DNA from 2 places in the Bradyrhizobium sp. URHC0002 genome. Region 1 is predicted to be linked to the other one. Evidence: riboswitches for the same ligand, from Rfam matches in the RefSeq annotation. Region 1 holds a riboswitch; the other holds the start of a gene.

Region 1 (9,160 bases):
TCTCGACGATGCCGCGGCGGATGGCGCGGGTGCGGGTGAAGTGCTCGAACAGCGCTTCGCCGTCGTTGCGGCGGATCGCTCGGGTAAGCTTTGAGAGATCCTCGTTGAAGGTGCCGAGCATTTCCAGCACGGCTTCCTTGTTGTTGAGGAACACGTCGCGCCACATCGTGGGATCAGACGCCGCGATGCGGGTGAAATCGCGAAAGCCGCCGGCGGAGAACTTTATCACTTCCGACGACGTCACCTGCGCCAGCTCGTCGGCGGTGCCGACGATGGTGTAGGCGATCAGATGCGGCAGATGGCTCGTGATCGCCAGCACCAGATCGTGATGGTCGGGCGTCATGATCTCGACCTTGGCGCCCATCCCGGCCCAGAACGCTCGCAGGGTTTCGACCGCCATCGGATCCGCGCCATCGGGCGGCGTGAGGATGCACCAGCGGTTGATGAAGAGTTCGGCGAATCCGGAGTCGGGACCGGAATGTTCGGTGCCGGCGACCGGATGGGCGGGGACGAAATGAACGTTGCCCGGCAGGTGCGGCTCCATCTCGCGGACGATGGCGCCCTTGACCGAGCCGACGTCAGACACGATCGCGCCGGGTTTGAGGAACGGGGCGATCTCCTGAGCGACCGGGCCGCAGGCGCCGACCGGGATGCAGAGGATCACCAGGTCGGCGTCCTTGACGGCTTCCGCGTTGGTCTCCAGCACGTGGTCGACGATGCCGAGCTCTAGCACCCGCGCGCGGGTCTTCTCCGAGCGGGCGGTCGTGACGATTTCGCTGGCGAGCCCTTGCGCCCGCGCGGCGCGCGCGATCGAGCCGCCGATCAGGCCGAAGCCGATCAGCGCGACGCGTCGGAAGATTGGCGTTGTGTTCATTTGGCCGCCATGAAGTCGCGCAGGCCGTCGACGACGAGGCGGTTGGCCTCCTCGGTGCCGATGGTCATGCGTAGTGAATGGGGCAGGCCGTAATTGTTGAGCGCGCGCAGCACCAGGCCGCGCCTGGTGAGGAACGCATCCGCCTCTGCCGAGGTCTTGCCCTTCGTTTCCGAGAAGTGGATCAGCACGAAATTGGCCACGCTCGGCGTCACCTTGAGCCCGAGTTTTGTCACCTCCTCCGTCAGCCAGTTGCGCCACTGCTCGGTGAACGCCTTCGACATCTGGACATGCGCGGTGTCCTCGATCGCGGCCACCGCCGCCAGCATCGCCGGCGTCGAGACGTTGAACGGCCCGCGGATCCGGTTGACGGCGTCGATGATATGCGCCGGGCCGAACATCCAGCCGATCCGCAAAGCCGCCAACCCGTGAATCTTGGAGAAGGTATGCGTCATCACGGTGTTTTCGGTGGTCGCCACCAGCTCCAGCCCGAGCTCGTAATCGTTGCGCGACACGTAGTCGGAATAGGCGGCGTCGAGCACCAGCAGCACATGCGGCGGCAGACCTGCGCGCAGCCGCTTGACCTCGTCGAACGGCACATAGGTCCCGGTCGGATTGTTCGGGTTGGCCAGCCAGACGAGCTTGGTCTTCGGCGTCACACGCGCGAGAATGGCGTCGACGTCGGCGGTGCAGTTGGTCTCGGGCGCGACGACGTTCCTGGCGCCGTTCGCCATGGTGGCGATCGGGTACACCAGAAAGCCGTGGCTAGTGGAGATCGCTTCATCGCCCTGGCTCAGATAAGTGTGCGCCAGCAGGTTGAGGATTTCGTCCGATCCGGCGCCGCAGATGATGCGGTTGGGATCGAGCCCGTAGGCGCGGCCGATCGCCTCGCGCAGCACCCGCGAGGTGCCTTCCGGATAGTCCTCCAGATGCGCCACCGCCTGCGCGTAGACTTCCTTGGCCTTCGGCGACGGCCCGAACGGCGTCTCGTTGGCGGACAGTTTGAACACCTTGCGCCCCGGCTCCGGCACCGGGCTCTTGCCGGGCGTGTAGGGCGCAATATCGAGAATGCCGGGATTCGGCACGGGGCGGGACATCTTCTGGCTCCGGATATTCAGGGCGGCTTTAAGACTTGACGGCTTAGGACTTGGCTGCCCCGTTCGGGGGGACCGTATAGCGTGTTGCGTGGCCGCCGACGAGGGCCGACGAGCGCACCGAGGCGCCGGCGTTGATCAGGGCTTTTTTGATCTTCTCGAAGCCGGTGCCGGCATCCGACACCAGCAGCGCCGCGCCGTCGAAGGCGGTATCGGGGACGGCGACGATTTCGGCCAGCGGGGCCACGGCGCGGGCGATGTTGGCGTTCCAGCCCGACACCCGCACGCTCCAGGTCTGCACTTCCGTCACTAGGGCGTCGTCGGCCACGCGCGAGATCAAGAACACGGGCAGTGCCGCCGGATGATCGGCGCGTTCGAGGAACGGCACCCGCGCGATGATCTTTGGCGCGCCGTCCGCTTCCAGCGCGAGCCACCACGGCGTGCGGCTGGAGACCGCCGAGACCAGCGCCAGATCGCCCTTCGATTTCGCCACCGCCTCGACGGCAGCCTGCGCGCTGAAATGGCCCACATACGGCACGACGAAGCCGAAGTGAAACCGCGCCGAATCCCGCATCGCGGATTCGCCGACCGAAACGTCGGCATGAACAGAGAACGGCGCCTGGACGTATGTGAAAGTCGAGATGATGACGCGCCAGATGCTCTCGATCGTGTCAAGCGGCAGGATGCCGCGATGGCGCCGCACCAGCTCGCGCATCATGCTGGCCTCGCGCGCAGGGCGGAACGCCGAGCCGACTTCCTGGGTCTGCTTCACCCGGATCAGCCGGTCGATGATGTCGCCACGCGCCATCAGGAGGCGGTGAACCTGCTCGTCGATCGCATCGATCTCCTTGCGCAGTTCCTGCAGTGAAGGCGGGGCGGGGGGTGCCTTGGACATCCTGAAAAACCTTGGTGCCGGAACAGCCCGATGCGGCCGGCAGACAGTCGCATTGATTAGGAAAGACGGGCGCTGAAAGCAAAGAGAAACGTCGCGGGGGAGCCCTGCACGACCCGGTTAACCATGGTGTCCGGCCCGCCCGCCTTGACGAAATGCCTGGGCAGGACTAGCTTTGTCCCATTCCGTGGTCATTTGAGCCGGCCGGCTTGCAGCCACGTTAAACAACTCGCTAAACAGGCCGGGGACAGAGTTGATCCCGGCCGAACCTTTCGTTCAGGCCGGGTTTTTTATGGCCTGACTCTGTCTGTAGAGCCTCCGCGAGGAGGTCGGTGCCGATATGACCGACGTACCATCGATACCCAGTCCGGCGATCCACAGCGAGGATCGCGCGCAAGAGGCCGATCATCCTGCTTCGCAGGTAATGGAATTCGGCATGGACCAGCCCTTGAGGCTCGATTGCGGCGTCGATCTGGCGCCGTTTCAGATCGCCTATCAGGCCTATGGCCAACTCAACGCGGATCGTTCCAACGCGATCCTGATCTGCCACGCGTTGACGCTCGACCAGCACGTCGCCAATGCGCATCCGCTGACCGGCAAGGCCGGCTGGTGGGAAATCATGGTCGGCCCCGGCCGTCCGCTCGATACCGAAAAGTATTTCGTCATCTGCTCGAACGTGATCGGCGGCTGCATGGGATCGACCGGCCCGGCCTCGACCAATCCGGCTACCGGCAAGGTATGGGGACTGGATTTTCCGGTCGTGACGATCCCCGACATGGTCCGCGCGCAGACCATGCTGCTCGACCGGCTTGGGATCGAGACATTGTTCTGCGTGATCGGCGGATCGATGGGCGGCATGCAGGTGCTGCAATGGACCGCCGCCTATCCGGAGCGCGTGTTCTCGGCGCTGCCGGTCGCCTGCGCGACACGGCATTCGGCGCAGAACATTGCGTTTCACGAACTCGGCCGGCAGGCCGTGATGGCTGATCCGGATTGGCATCATGGGCGTTATTTCGAACGCAGCACCCATCCGCACCGCGGGCTGGCCGTGGCGCGGATGGCCGGGCACATCACCTATCTCTCCGATGCCGCCTTGCATCGCAAGTTCGGGCGGCGGATGCAGGACCGCGAACTGCCGACCTTCTCGTTCGACGCGGATTTCCAGGTCGAAAGCTATCTGCGTTACCAAGGCTCGTCCTTTGTCGAGCGCTTCGACGCCAACAGCTATCTCTATCTGACGCGCGCGATGGACTATTTCGATATCGCCGCCGACCACGAGGGCGTGCTGGCGCAGGCGTTTCGCGGCATCAAGACCCGCTTCTGCGTGGTGTCGTTCACCTCGGACTGGCTGTTCCCGACCTCTGAATCGCGGGCGCTGGTGCATGCACTGAACGCGTCCAGTGCGCGGGTGTCGTTCGCCGAGATCGAGACCGATCGCGGCCACGACGCCTTCCTGCTCGACGTTCCCGAGTTCTTCGACATCGCCCGCGCCTTCCTGGAATCCGCCGGCAAGGCGCGTGGTCTCGAGAGTGCAGGTGGCTGACATGGCGCTTCAGGAACACGCTTTGCCACTTGGCGGCGTCACGCCCGATCGCACGGGCAAGTACCGCACCGATCATCTGCTGGTCGCGGAAATGATTCCGGCTGGTTCAAAAGTGCTCGACGTCGGTTGCGGCGACGGAGAACTGCTGCAGCTTCTGGAGAGCCGTGGCATCGACGGCCGCGGCATCGAACTGTCGCGCGAGGGCGTCAACCGCTGCGTCGCCAAGGGGCTCGCGGTGGTGCAGGGCGACGCCGACACCGACCTCGTCAATTATCCCGATGACGCGTTCGATTACGTGATCTTGTCGCAAACGCTGCAGGCCACGCGGAAGCCGAAAGCGGTGCTGGAAAACCTGCTGCGCATCGGCCGGCGCGCGGTCGTTTCATTCCCGAATTTCGGCTTCTGGAAGATGCGGCTGCAATTGCTGGTCGGCGGGCACATGCCGCGCACCGAAAATCTCCCCGCGACCTGGTACGACACGCCGAACATCCACTTCTGCACCATCAAGGATTTCGTGCAGCTCTGCGACGAGATCAATGTCAAGATGGAGCGCGCGGTGGCGCTCGATCTCTATGGCCGCCCGGTGCCGCTGACCCTGCCCTGGTGGGTCTGGAACATGTTCGGCGAGCAGGGCGTGTTTTTGCTAAGCAGGGGCGGGGCGGGGAAGTAGCCGCCGCCGTCATTGCGAGCGAAGCGAAGCAATCCATAGCGCCACGTGGGGATAGATGGATTGCTTCGTCGCTTCGCTCCTCGCAATGACGGTTAGACCGCCGCCTTCACCAGCGACCGCGCATCCCGCACCGGCCACCGCCCGGCCTCGACCAGCGCGATGAAGCGCTCCACCATTTCGTTGAACAGCGCCGGCTCTTCCAAATTGAGCACGTGGCCCGACTTCGGAAAGAACGAGAGCCCCGCCGCCGGCAGATGCTGTTTCAGAAACAGGCTTGGCCCGATGCAATTGTCGTCTTCATCGCCGCACAGGATGAGCGCCGGCGTCGGCACGCTTCTGATCGCATCCGTCATCGTGTAAATCGACGGCCGCCCGCCCTGAAAGCCGCGCATGGTGTTCGCCGAGCCCTTGGCGTCATGCCGCGCCAGCGCAGCGTAGAAATCGGCGTGGCCGCGCGGGTCCTTCAGCAAAAACGGAATCCGGCTCTGCGCCTCTCGCGTCACTTTTGCAACTTCGACCGAGCCGATCGCCTCATACTGCTCGGCGTTGGCCCGGCACTGCGCGCGGAAGGCATCGAGATGCTCGATGGCAGAGCCCGAGCCGACGGCGGCGAGCGTCATCGACAGCGCGCGCTCCGGCGCATGGAGGCCGATCTGCAGCGACGAATAGGAGCCCATCGACAGGCCGACGAAATGCGCTTTGGCGATGCCGAGGTGATCGAGCACGGCGAGCGCGTCGGTATAGAAGTGCTTGTAGGTGTAGACGGCGGCGTCAGGCGGCACGTCAGATGGCGTGTAGCCGCGCGCCGAATAGGCGATGCAGCGGTGGCCGCGCGAGAAGTAGCGCATCTGCGGCTCCCAGTTGGTGTGGTCGGCCGCGAACTCGTGCAGGAAGATGATCGGCGTCCCGCTTCCCGCCTCTTCATAGTGCAGGCGAACGTTATCCTTGGCGTTATCCTTGGCGACGGCATAGGGCATTTTGGATTCTTCTCCATTTTCTTGTTTTCACGCAACTTCCTTGCGTGGCCGGCCGGCAAAGTTGCAGTTAATTCTCGCGGCTGCAATACGGCAAAATCGGTTCATTTTCGCCATCGAATAATCGCGGAATCACCCCGAAATTGTTTCCGCGTCGCCACATGAAATCTTCGTCTGGTCACATCGCAACGCAAAACGCCGCCCGCGTTCGTTCGTAGACGAACGCAAAGGGGACGTGTGGGGGTGCCACAGAGGATCAAGTATGCGTCAGTTGTTTGCGTTTCGCCGGTCGCTTCGTTTCATGGCGCTGGCATTGTGTTCGGTGTCCATCGTCGCATTTGTCTCTCCGGCTTCGGCACGGCCTCACCACGGCGCAGGGCGACACGCCCGGGCCCATCACGCCAAGCATCATTACGCCTATCGCCACCATCGCCATTCGGCCCAGGTGTCGCGCTGGGAGCGTAGCGCGCCGCAAATGCAGGCCGGCGGCTTTGCCGACGGCAACCCGAACTTCATGGAAAGCAGCCCCCAGACGGGTGCGTCCGGCGGCTTCGGCTCGCCCAACGTCGTCGCGGAAGCGCGCGCCGGCCGTGGCCATCGTGCCCGGCTCCGGCAAGCCGCGCACGCATCGCGCTGGGAGCGTGGCGTTGCGCAGATGCAGGCGCGCGGTCTTGCCAACGCCAACGCAAGCGTCGCCGCGAACGCAAGCGTCGCTGCGGATGCAAGCGTCGGGTCGAATGCAACCGTGACGCCGGCCGGCGGTGCGATGGCTTCCAGCTTCACCTCATCGAACGTCGTCGCCGAAGCGCGCCGCCATCTCGGCGGCAACCCCACGGGACGCGGCAGCCTGTGGTGCGCGCGGTTCACGAACATGGTCCTGCAGCACACCGGCTATCGCGGCACCGGCTCGGACATGGCGAGCTCGTTCGCGAAATACGGCCAGCGCGTTTCCGGCCCGCAGGTCGGCGCGATTGCGGTGATGACGCGCGGCCGCCGCGGCGGCCATGTCGGCATCATCACCGGCATCGACGCCAAGGGCAATCCGATCATGATCTCCGGCAATAACGGCAACCGCGTCCGCGAAGCCCCGGTCTCGCGCGGCCGGATCTACGCCTACGTCATGCCAACGAACTGAAGCGGATTGCATTAGCGTCGCGACCTCTCCCCGTTCTGGCGGGGAGGGGACGCCATCGCGCCGATGGCTGGGCATCCGGCCGCGGCCGACCCTCGAAATAATCAGGCATCCACCGGACTACTGGATCAGACACCTCGCGGATCGAAAGAGCGGTTCATCGCCACATAGTCGATCGCGCCGCGCGCAATGCCGATATCCTGGAGCTCCTGGTCGCTCAAGTCGTTCAGCGCCGTTCGTAGCCTCGCACGCTCGCGCCTCTCCTGAAACGCCGCCCGGCATCTCCTGAGTAAGCCGAATGCGTTCTGCGCAACTACGGACTGTCCTAACTCGGTTGCATCGTGGATCGTGCTCATTGCTGCACCTCTCGAGCCGCGTTCCGGCTTGAAGAACCTTGCCAAGGCAAGGACTGGCGCGCTTGATGAACGGCTTACATTTTCCTTACCGCGGGCTTATTCTTTGCGTTTCAGTCCCCGTTAGAGCGCCTCTCGACGATCCGATGGCTACCCAGGGGGGAATGGCAGTTTGCGCTATCTCTTCGAGGATTATGCATTCGACACGGACCGGCGCGAGCTGCATCGCGGGGCGGATTTGGTCTCTATCGCGCCACAGGTGTTCGACCTGCTCGATTACCTGATCCGCAACAGGGGGCGCGTCGTCAGCAAGGACGACCTCATCGGCGCCGTTTGGGGCGGACGCATCGTCTCAGATGCAGCGCTGACGACCCGCCTGAATGCCGCCCGGAGCGCGATCGGCGATTCCGGCGAGAAACAGCGCCTAATCAGGACACTGCCGCGCAAAGGCTTCCGCTTCGTTGGTGCAGTGCAGGAAGCGCAGAGGGTCGCAGTTACGCAAGGCGCCGCGGGTCTCGGCGAACCGAACCTCGACAACGTCGTCCGTTCGGGACGGGCCGATGCCGTGGTCGGAGGACTTGGCTCGGCGGTGCACAGTGGCGACACCACGCCAACCCCGGCGTCGGCGCCGCATCTATCCATCGTCGTTCTGCCGTTTGCCAATTTCGGCGGCGATCCCGAACAAGACTATTTCGTCGATGGTGTGACCGAGAGCCTGACCACGGATCTGTCGCGCATCAGCGGCTCGCTCGTGATCGGCCGACATACCGCATTTACCTACAAGGGAACGGCGGTTGATCTCAAAAAGCTCGGACGCGCGTTGAACGTCCGCTACGTGCTCGAAGGCTCGGTGCAGCGTGGCGGCAACCGGTTCCGGGTGAGTGTGCAGTTGATCGACGCTGAAACCGGCAATCACCTTTGGGCCGAACGCTTCGACAAGCCGGTTGCTGACCTGTTCGACATGCAGGACGAAATCGTGTCGAGACTGGCAAACACGCTGAATGCCCAACTTATGGCCGCCGAGGCGCTGCGGGCGGAACGTTCGCTGCATCCGGATGCGATGGACCTGTATTTCCAGGGCATGGCTTGCGTGAACAAGGGAGATACCCCCGAACACATGACGCAAGCACGCGGCTTTTTCGAACGGGCGCTGGCGCTCGATCCCGGCAGTATCGAAGCACTGGTTGGCACGGCGATAGTCGACTTCAATAGCGGCGCTTACTTTTCTACCGACCACCGAGCCGCGTCCCTCGCCTCTGCCGAGGCGGCCTTGATCAAGGCTCTGTCCATGGCCCCATGGCACGCGCAGGCCCACATGTATCTGGGTGTTGTGCATATTTTTACGGACCGTGTGGCCCAGGGAATTTCCAAATGCGAGCAAGCGTTGGCTCTGGATCGAAATTTGGCCAATGCGCATGGGTTCATCGGCCTCGCCAAGCTTTTTCTTGGTCACGGCGAGGAGACCGAGGCCCACGTCCATGAGGCGTTCCGCCTCTCTCCTCGCGATATCTTCGCCTATCGGTGGATGACGTTTGTCGCGGTCGCCAAGCTGTGGCATGGCGCTTACGCCGAAGCGGTCGTCTGGCTACGTCGTGGCCTCGAGGCCAACCGCAATTTTCCCATCGGGCATT
Region 2 (9,160 bases), 1.6 Mb from region 1:
GAAGGCAAGATGGCCGCGCGAATCCGTGCGTGTGATGTCGAGGCGCGATGGCTCGGAGAACGCCGCCTCGTCGCGATTGGCGGAGCCGAGCAGCAGCAATATGTCCGCCCCCTCTGGGATGGCGACGCCACCGATCTCGGCGTCTTTCAGCGCGCGCCGCCGCCACGCCACGATCGAGGGGCTGAAACGGAGGATTTCGTCCACGGCGCCGGGAATCAGGGCCGGGTTTGCCACCAGAGCCTCCCAGTTGCGGCGGTGAAGCAGCAATTCGCGTAAGCCGTTGGCGATCAGCGTCGTGGTGGTCTCATGGCCGGCGAACAGGACGCTGTAGAGAACGCCGGCGATCTCGTCATCGCTGATCTCGGCGCCCTCCTTCTGCAGGCGAATGAGATCGCCCGGCAGATCGTCGGACGGGCTCGCATGGCGCTGCGCGACGAGGGCGCGGCAATAGTTCCAGTATTCGACCATGTTGCGGGCGTGCGGCAATTGCTCCGCGTCCGACAAATTGCCCCAGGTCAGGAGCGCGCGACTGACCGCCCAGGCCTTGACCTTCGCCACATCGGCGTCCGGCACGCCGACCAGTTTGAACAGCACGAAGGCCGGGACATCGTAGGCGAACTCGCGGACGAACTCGGCCTTGCCGTTGCCGACGATAGCGTCGAGTGCGTGCGTCACGATCTGCCTGATCTGCGGCCCGATCGCCTTGAAGCGGCGCGGGCCGAAGCAGCCCTGAACCAGCTTACGAATACGGGTATGATCCGGCGGCACGCGGGCGGAGAGACCGGAATAGGCGGTGAAGCCGCCCTCCTGCATGATCCGCTTGCCCTCCGCGCACATGGGACGCAGCGGTGCCTGTGCGTTCTCCGACGAAAACGTCCGCCAGTCCTCGAACACCGCTTTGATATCGGCGTGTCCGGCGACGACGTAATACTGCAGTTCTTCGGAGAAGAAGACCGGCGCTTCGGCGCGCGCCCATTCGTAGAAGGCGAACGGATCGGTGATGTCAAACGGATCGAAATCAATCGATGCGTTTGAAAAAGGGCAGCCCTTTGCGGCCGTCACCGTCGCCATCGTCTCCTCCATGAGCCCTGTTGGGGGTGTTTTTTTCTTGAGAGGATACAGCTCGATCTTTGGTTTTTCTTTAGCCAAAAACTCGAATGAAACCAGTACATTAATGGGCCGCCACCACTAGCTTCGGTCCGCTAGCTCCCGATAGACCTGACGTAGCCAGGCGCTTTGCGGCCGATCGTCGAAATGCCGCAGCGAGTCCCGATAGAGCTTGTATTGCCGATCGATCGCTTCCCGCCGCCCCTGCGCGCGAAACACCCGCATCGCCTCTTCATGGGCAATCTCGCACAAGGGATCGATGGCGAGCGCTTTCTGGCAATGCGCCAGCGCGGTCGAGAAATCCTGACGTTCGCGGTGAATGCACGCGGCGTCGCGCTGCACCTTGAAGAACATGTCGCGCAGCCAATAGCGTTTCGACCAGCACCAGTCGTGCTCGGTGTTGTCGGCGTAATCGGCGGGAATGTCCTCGAACAGATCGCCGGTGTAGAGCCGGTCGGCGGCATGCAGGCAGATCAGCGCTTCGTCGCTTGCGCCTGACTTGATGTGGCTGTGCGACTGGCGACAGAGCTGCTCGAACGTCGAGATGTCGAGCCAGCTTCTTTCCGGCGGCACGAGAATGTAGCGCGATCCGTCGCGCAGCAGATGCTCGCGCATGCCGGCGCCGCGTCCCGGCTTGCCCTGCAAGGCTTCCCGCAGGCATTTGACGGTGTGATAAAGCCGGTTGCGTGCGGTCTCGACCTTGTCCGCCTCCGGCCACAACAGGTCGCACAATTCGTCCGTCGTGCCGCCCTGCCCGCCTTTCTGCAGCAGGTAGGCAAACAGCGTCTTGCTCTTGCGGGTGGCGCCGCCGGAAATCTCCCAGTTCACCTGGCTGCCGTCGGTGCGATAGATCCGCAAGCGGCCGAAGCAGCGGATCTTCCAGCGGTCACTTCTGTCGAAATAGGCCTCGACCGGCTCCTCGGCCGAACGCCGCAGCAACCACATGGGGTCGGCGCCCTCGGCCGCATGGATCGCGGCGGCCGGCAGATCCGAGGGATCCGATATGATCTCCCCGAGCCAGTGGTCGATCTGCTGGCGCAGCGTGCCCTGGGTGAGAAGGTTGGCCGGCAGCCAGTGCGGATTGGCGGCCACCCCCTTGGCGGTCAGGATCGCCGGATGCCCGCGCAACGCGGCGAGCAACTGCTCATCGATCAGGAGGCTCCGATTGTAGAGCGACACCACGCGGATGCCGGGCCTGGACGAAAGCCTGTGCGCCACCAGCGTCCAGTGCTCGAAATTCGCCGCCGCCGAGTTCGTTTCCAGGCCCCATCCCATGTCGATCGCCAGGATCGTTTCCGTCGCCGACCCTTCGAGTTCGAGCCAGCGTTCGATCTGGCGTTCGACCTGCGCGAATGAAATCGGCACATCGAGAAACGCCAGATCCGAATAGGTCCGGCACAGGGTCGTCACGTTGCTGCCGCTGGCCGGTGGCTTGCCGGCCGCGGCAACGACCAGGATTCGCGCCGGAGAGAGATGATCGATCGCGGCATCGATGAATTCGGCAAGCAGCGTCCGCTGACGCTTCGCGAAGAACGCGAGATTCGTAACAGGCGGGCTATCGCCGGAGTCCATGCCATCGCTCCCGTAGCGGGCTCAGAATGATCGCTGTGGCCAGGAAAGGGAACCGCGATTGTCAGGAGAGGCAGCGCTCATGCGCCGCAAGACGGTCGGGCCGGCCGCCCGGTAGCGGGGCTACACCCGGAAATGCTTGGAGAGCTTCAACCCCTGCGCCTGGTAGTTCGAGCCGATCCGCTGGCCGTACAAGGCGTGGGGCCGCGACAGCATTTTCTCGTAGACCAGACGGCCGACGATCTGGCCGTGCTCGAGGATGAACGGAACTTCGCGCGAGCGCACTTCGAGGACGGCGCGCGAGCCCTTTCCGCCCGCGCCGGCATAGCCGAAGCCGGGATCGAAGAATCCGGCGTAATGCACGCGGAATTCGCCGACCAGCGGATCGAATGGCACCATCTCGGCGGCGTAATCCGGCGGCACCTGCACGGCTTCCTTCGAGGCCAGGATGTAGAACTCGCCGGGATCGAGAATGAGGCTGCCGTCGGGACGCGCCGGAATAGGCTCCCAGAATTCATCGACGGCATAGCCGCTGCGGCGGTCGATATCGACGACGCCGGTGTGACGCTTGGCGCGGTAGCCGACGAAGCCTGACGTGTTTTCGCCGGAAAGATCGACGGACAACGCGACGCCATTGGCCAAATCCGCGTCGTCGATATCGACCAGCCGCTCGGCGCCGTGCAGTGCGTCGAGTTCGTCGGCGTTGAGGATGGCGTCACCGGTGCGGAAGCGCACCTGAGAGAGCCGCGAGCCCTCGCGCAGCAGCACCGGAAACGTCTTCGGGCTGATCTCGGCATAGAGCGGGCCGTGATAGCCGGCGCCGATCATGTCGAAGCGGCGGGTGCCGTCGGCGATCACGCGCGTGAACACGTCGAGCCGCCCGGTGGAGCTCTTCGGATTGGCGGCCGCCACGATCTGTGGCGGCAGCGCAAGGCTTTCCAGCAACGGGACGATGTAGACGCAATTCGTCTCCAATACCGCACCGTCGGAAAGATCTATTTCGTGCAGCTTCAACTCGTCGATGCGCTCGGCGACGGTGGCGCCGGGACCGGGCAGGAAACTCGCGCGGACCCGGTAGGCGATGTTGCCCAGCCGCAAATCGAGGCTCGCCGGCTGGATCTGACTTTCGACAAAGGGATATTCCGGCAGGATCAGGCCCGCATCCGTCATCGCCGCGATCATGCGGTCGGGCAGAATTCCGTTGGCGTCGGGCGGAAGCTTGAACGGCACGGCGCGATCCTCAATACGGCCCAAATAGCATCCAAACCTCTTAAATATGGGCTTTTAGGGGTTATCCGATGGCCGCCTTGACGGGAAGGGCGCGAGGTAATATCAGCATGACTTATCCCGTGGTGATTTGAGCCGGCCGGCTTGCAGCCACGTTAAATAAGTAGCTAAACAGGCCGGGGACACGTGTGATCCCGGCCTGTGGAAATTTTTCCAGGCCGGTTTTTTGTGACCATTTTCCAATGGTCACGACGGAGGTCACATGTCTGAGACTGGTTCTACCAAGCGCTACCGTCCCGAAACCCGCCTTGTCCATGGCGGCACGCTGCGCTCGCAATTCGGCGAGACGTCGGAGGCGCTGTTCCTCACCCAGGGCTACGTCTACGATAGCGCGGAGCAGTGCGAGGCCCGATTCAAGGGCCACGAGCCCGGCTTTATCTATTCGCGCTATTCCAATCCGACGATTGATATGTTCGAGCGTCGCATGATCGAACTCGAGGGCGCGGAAGCCGCGCGCTCGACCGCGACCGGCATGGCCGCGGTAGCGACCGCGATCCTCGCACCGCTCCGGGCCGGCGACCACGTGGTCGCTTCGAAAGCCCTGTTCGGCTCGTGCCTTTACGTGGTGCAGGATCTCTTGCCGCGCTACGGCATCGAGACGACGCTGGTCGACGGTCTTGATCTCGACCAGTGGCAGCGCGCATTGCGGCCGAACACCAAGTCCTTCTTCCTGGAGAGCCCGACCAATCCGACGCTCGACGTGCTCGACATCCCGGCGATTGCCGAGATCGCGCACGGTGGCGGCGCACGGTTGATCGTCGACAACGTCTTCGCCACGCCGATCTGGCAGAGCCCGCTTTCGCTCGGCGCCGACGTCGTGGTCTACTCCGCCACCAAGCACATCGACGGCCAGGGCCGCTGCCTCGGCGGCATCATCCTGTCCTCGGAAGCGTTCATCGCCGAGCACCTCCATAACTTCATGCGCCATACCGGCCCGTCGCTCTCGCCGTTCAACGCCTGGGTACTGCTGAAGGGGCTGGAGACGCTGGCGGTACGCGTGCGCGCGCAGACCGAGACGGCGGCCAAGGTGGCAAATGCGCTCGCCGAACATCCGAAGATCTCACGGCTGATCTATCCCGGGCGATCGGATCACCCGCAGGCAGCATTGGTGAAGAAGCAGATGCGCGCCGGCTCCACCCTGATCGGCTTTGAGGTCAAGGGCGGCAAGCAGGCCGCGTTCCGCTGCCTCAACGCGCTGCAGATCTCGCGCATCTCCAACAATCTCGGCGACGCAAAGAGCCTCGTCACCCATCCCGCCACGACGACACATCAACGGCTGACGCCGGAGGCGCGCGCCGAACTCGGCATCAGCGAGGGCTTCATCCGCTTCTCGGCCGGGCTCGAGCATGCCGATGACCTGATCGAGGATTTCGAGGCGGCGCTGGAGAAGGCGTGAGGGGCGGATGTGTAGGGTGGGCAAAGCGAAGCGTGCCCACCATCTCGCAACGTGCATTCGGATAGAATGGTGGGCACGGCGCTAGCGCGCCTTTGCCCACCCTACTCACCTCTGCGTTCGCAGGGACGACAGGCTACATCGGCCGATACGCCCGCACGTCCGCGGGCACGTTGACACCGAGCTTGATCTGGCCGACCGACTTGATGATGTCGTCGCCGAGCAGTTGCGCGAAGCAGGCGTAGCCCCAGTCGCTCATGTGAAGGCCGTCGGCAATCACGAAATTCTCGATCGGGATCGCCTGCCGCTCGTGCCAGTCTTTCATGACCGCAAAGCGCGGGAAGAGGCCGACCTTGCGAAGCTCGGCGGTCCTGTTCAACAGCTTCATCATCCTGCCGGCGCTTTCGGCGTGCTCGTTGACCTTCGGCGAATATTGCGGATCGATCAGCACGACGTCGGCGCCAACCGCCTGAATGCGCGCGATACCTTCCTCGACGAGCTTTGCCGTCTCGCCCGGATCGAGGTTGCGCAGCACGGCGTTGGTGCCGACCTGCCAGATCACCAGGTCCGGCTGCAAGTCGATGACGGCCGTCTGCAGCCGCTTCATCATTTCCGGCGCATCCTCGCCGCCCTTGCCGGCGTTGACGACGGAGATGTCGGCCGTCGGATATTGCCGGCGCAATTGCGCGGCGAGCCGGTTGGGATAGTTGAAATCCGGCGAGGTCGCGCCGTAGCCGGCGGTCGATGACGATCCGAACGCGACGATCATCACCGGCTGACCGGCGACGAGTTCGCTGGCGACGCGCGGCAGCGACCCCATCGATTTGGAGGCGCCCTTCGGCGGCAGGCAGGGTACGCGGCTGAAGATGTCGCCGGCGGACTTGGCGACCTCTTTCACCTTATCGATCGCCTTGCCGGTGATGCCCTTCTGAGCCGTTGGATTGGCTGCAGCCGTCGTCGCGGCTTGCGGCGGCGCGCTTTCAGCCGAGGGCTTCTGTTCGGTCTTGGTTTCAGTTTTGGCGCGGTCGGACAGCGCCGCCTGCTGCGCGGTCTGTTGCGGACCGGTCTGGGCAAGCAGCGGCGACACCGAAGCGGGCATCAATAGCGCCAGGCTCACGGCGCAGACGGTCGGTAATGTCGACAAACAAAAAGGGTAGTGACGGCTCATTAAGGCTAGTTCCCTAATTCTGCTGCGCTTGGTCCAGGCGGGCCGCATCGAGCACAAATTTCGACAGTGCGCGGCCGAGGCAAGCATGAACCCGTTTGGCCATGTCGGGGCCATGAACGGTACTGAACAGGTCGAAGTCTCCGGCGTCGTTCCAATGACGCATGATACCAAAGCGGTCGAACAGCGGAACATTATGCTGCTGCGCGACCACGCGCATATTATCTAGGTACGGCGGCGCAGAAATCATCGTCTCCGTGCGCGGGCTGTATTGCGGATTGATCAGAACCACATCGGCACCCGCGTTTTGCAGTGCAACAATCCCCTCGCCGACGGCGCCGCGAAAATCGTCGGGATCGACGGACCGCATAGCATCGACGGTTCCGGTCTGCCAGATGACCAAAGTAGGCCTTTTTGCTTCCACCAGCTTAACGAGGGTGGGGTCAGTTTCCTCCGCGGTTTTCCCGGGCTGTAGTTCTACGGATAGATTGACCGGAATCGAGGGCAGCTTCTCCTTCAGCGCGGCTTGCAATTTAGCGGGATAAGCGCTGTCGGCCGAAGCGGCGATGGTCGAGGAACGGCTGCCCACCACAAGGATGGTCAGCGGCCGGCCGTTCTTGATAGCGTCGGTGACCTTCGGCAACAGGCTTTCGGTGCTCAGGAGATAGGTCGGCACTTCACAGGCCTGGGGTGAGGCTTGGGATGAGGCCGGGGGGGCATCCTCGGCGCGCGCCAAACCGGTAGCCGCAAGACCGGCGAGCAGGGACAGGGCCAGTACGGCTCCAGAACCGGGCCTCATACGCTCCCTCCCGCCATATCGGCATTCCCGCCCGTGCGCTTGGTCTTGGACGCATCTTTGTCGGCCGAATGCTTGTACCACGAAATCACCCAGGCCACGCCCCACATGATGAGGATTCCGGCAAGGCTGACCAGGGCGTGTGTGACGGCACCGCCGGAAACCTCGGCCAGTACGAAATGCCCTGCGAAGGCGAGGAAGACGCCGAGACAGAATATCTCAAGCGAATGCTGGCCGCACAGGATCAATGGTCGCAGCCAGGGCGATTTCAGCCCCGGCCAATCCCTGGGCAGGAAGCGCACGGTGAGCGCCGCCAGGGCCAGAAAATGGGCAAACCGCAGCACGTCCAGATCGGTCTTGGTGATCGGGTACATCCACTGTTCGAGCCGCTTCGGCATCAGAAAGCTGAGCTGCGGTATGTGCCAGGTCAACGTGACGAAGAATGAAAACGTCAGATAGGCGATGCAGATCCACATCGTCACCGGCGACGACAGGATCCGCGACATCCGTGCGGCGCCGCCGAGCGCGCACCAGGCGCCGAACACGAACAGCAACTGCCAGGCGAACGGGTTGAAGATCCAGAAGCCGCCGGGATAGGCCGTCAGGTACCAGTCGAACTGCCAGGTCAGCGCATACAGCAACACCGATAACCCGAGCGACACGTCAGGCCGCCACTTCATCAGCCACAGGACGATCGGCAGAAACAACATCAGCACGATATAGAGCGGCAGCACGTCCATATTGACGGGACGGAAGCGCAACAGCAGCGCCTGCACGATCGTTACGTCAGGCTGCTTGAGAAAATCCATGATGCCCATTTCCTCGCTGTAGAGCGGGTTCTCGAAACGGGTCGCGACGTAGGAAATTTCGGCGAGGAAGATCGTGAACAGGAACACATGCGCAACGTAGATCTGCCAGACCCGGCGCAGGATCCGCGCGGTCGCCACCACGAAGCCGGCCTGCAGCATCGCGCGGCCGTAGACGAAGGCGGCGGTGTAGCCGGAGATGAAAATGAAGATTTCGGTGGCGTCGGAAAATCCGTAATTGCGAATGGTGAACCAGGTCAGGAAATTGGTCGGCAGATGATCGACGAAGATCAGCCACAGCGCCATTCCGCGAAACAGGTCGAGCCGCAATTCGCGCTCGCCGGCCACCGGCAGCGCAATCGCCGGCGCGGACAGCGCCGCGGCCTTGCTATCGCTGAGGGTAGTTCCGGCAACTGGATCGGCAATGGACGACATCTGGCACCGTTAGTTTAGCTTTCAGGCGTGCACTGTCCGGGAAAGATAATATCGGCCCGCAACTTGCGCACAAGATACGCGAACAGATACGGGGCCAGACCGCGCGCGGGTGCGCTCTAGAAGGGAACTATGTTGAAACCGCGATCAAACAACCGGCAAACCCGGCGGACCGGCGATTGTTCCCCCGGCATTCTTGGCTATGATGAGGAACAGTGTTTCCGGAAGCTTGCCCGCATGTACCGCGCCGTCACCCGCCAGATCGAAGTCACCGTCGAGCCGAACTTCCTCCCCGAGCGCTCGTCGGTCGATCGCGGTCAGTATTTCTGGTCCTACACCATCGTCATCACCAATACCGGCGCCGAGACCGTGCAACTCCGCACTCGGCACTGGATCATCACCGACGCCACCGGCCGCAAGCAGGAAGTCCGCGGCGAGGGCGTGGTCGGCGAGCAGCCCGTGCTCGCGCCGGGCGAGCGCTTTGAATACACCTCCGGCGTGCCGCTGCAGACCGCCTCGGGCTTCATGACCGGACGCTACCAGATGGTCAACGAAAGCGGCGAGAGATTCGAGATCGACGTGCCGACGTTCTCGCTGGACAGCCC

Evidence for each region. Region 1 has a riboswitch for S-adenosylmethionine ahead of metX (homoserine O-acetyltransferase MetX). Riboswitches for the same ligand answer to the same signal wherever they lie in the genome.
Region 2: another riboswitch for S-adenosylmethionine. It lies ahead of ACVWVY_RS09045 (O-succinylhomoserine sulfhydrylase); the one in region 1 lies ahead of metX (homoserine O-acetyltransferase MetX).

The regions. Positions count from the first base shown of each region.
Region 1 is NZ_JBSSCF010000001.1:261,399-270,558, reverse strand. Features, by position in the region: gene ACVWVY_RS01255 (prephenate/arogenate dehydrogenase family protein) at 1-874, opposite strand, end outside; gene hisC (histidinol-phosphate transaminase) at 871-1,968, opposite strand; gene ACVWVY_RS01245 (chorismate mutase) at 2,012-2,860, opposite strand; SAM riboswitch at 3,035-3,114, shown strand; gene metX (homoserine O-acetyltransferase MetX) at 3,198-4,400, shown strand; gene metW (methionine biosynthesis protein MetW) at 4,402-5,070, shown strand; gene ACVWVY_RS01230 (alpha/beta fold hydrolase) at 5,163-6,047, opposite strand; gene ACVWVY_RS01225 (TIGR02594 family protein) at 6,559-7,179, shown strand; gene ACVWVY_RS01220 (DUF1127 domain-containing protein) at 7,305-7,532, opposite strand; gene ACVWVY_RS01215 (winged helix-turn-helix domain-containing protein) at 7,702-9,160, shown strand, end outside.
Region 2 is NZ_JBSSCF010000001.1:1,908,826-1,917,985, reverse strand. Features, by position in the region: gene ACVWVY_RS09060 (cytochrome P450) at 1-1,071, opposite strand, end outside; gene ACVWVY_RS09055 (AfsR/SARP family transcriptional regulator) at 1,189-2,679, opposite strand; gene ACVWVY_RS09050 (2'-deoxycytidine 5'-triphosphate deaminase) at 2,800-3,906, opposite strand; SAM riboswitch at 4,016-4,095, shown strand; gene ACVWVY_RS09045 (O-succinylhomoserine sulfhydrylase) at 4,166-5,359, shown strand; gene ACVWVY_RS09040 (SGNH/GDSL hydrolase family protein) at 5,493-6,455, opposite strand; gene ACVWVY_RS09035 (SGNH/GDSL hydrolase family protein) at 6,538-7,320, opposite strand; gene ACVWVY_RS09030 (OpgC domain-containing protein) at 7,317-8,558, opposite strand; gene apaG (Co2+/Mg2+ efflux protein ApaG) at 8,793-9,160, shown strand, end outside.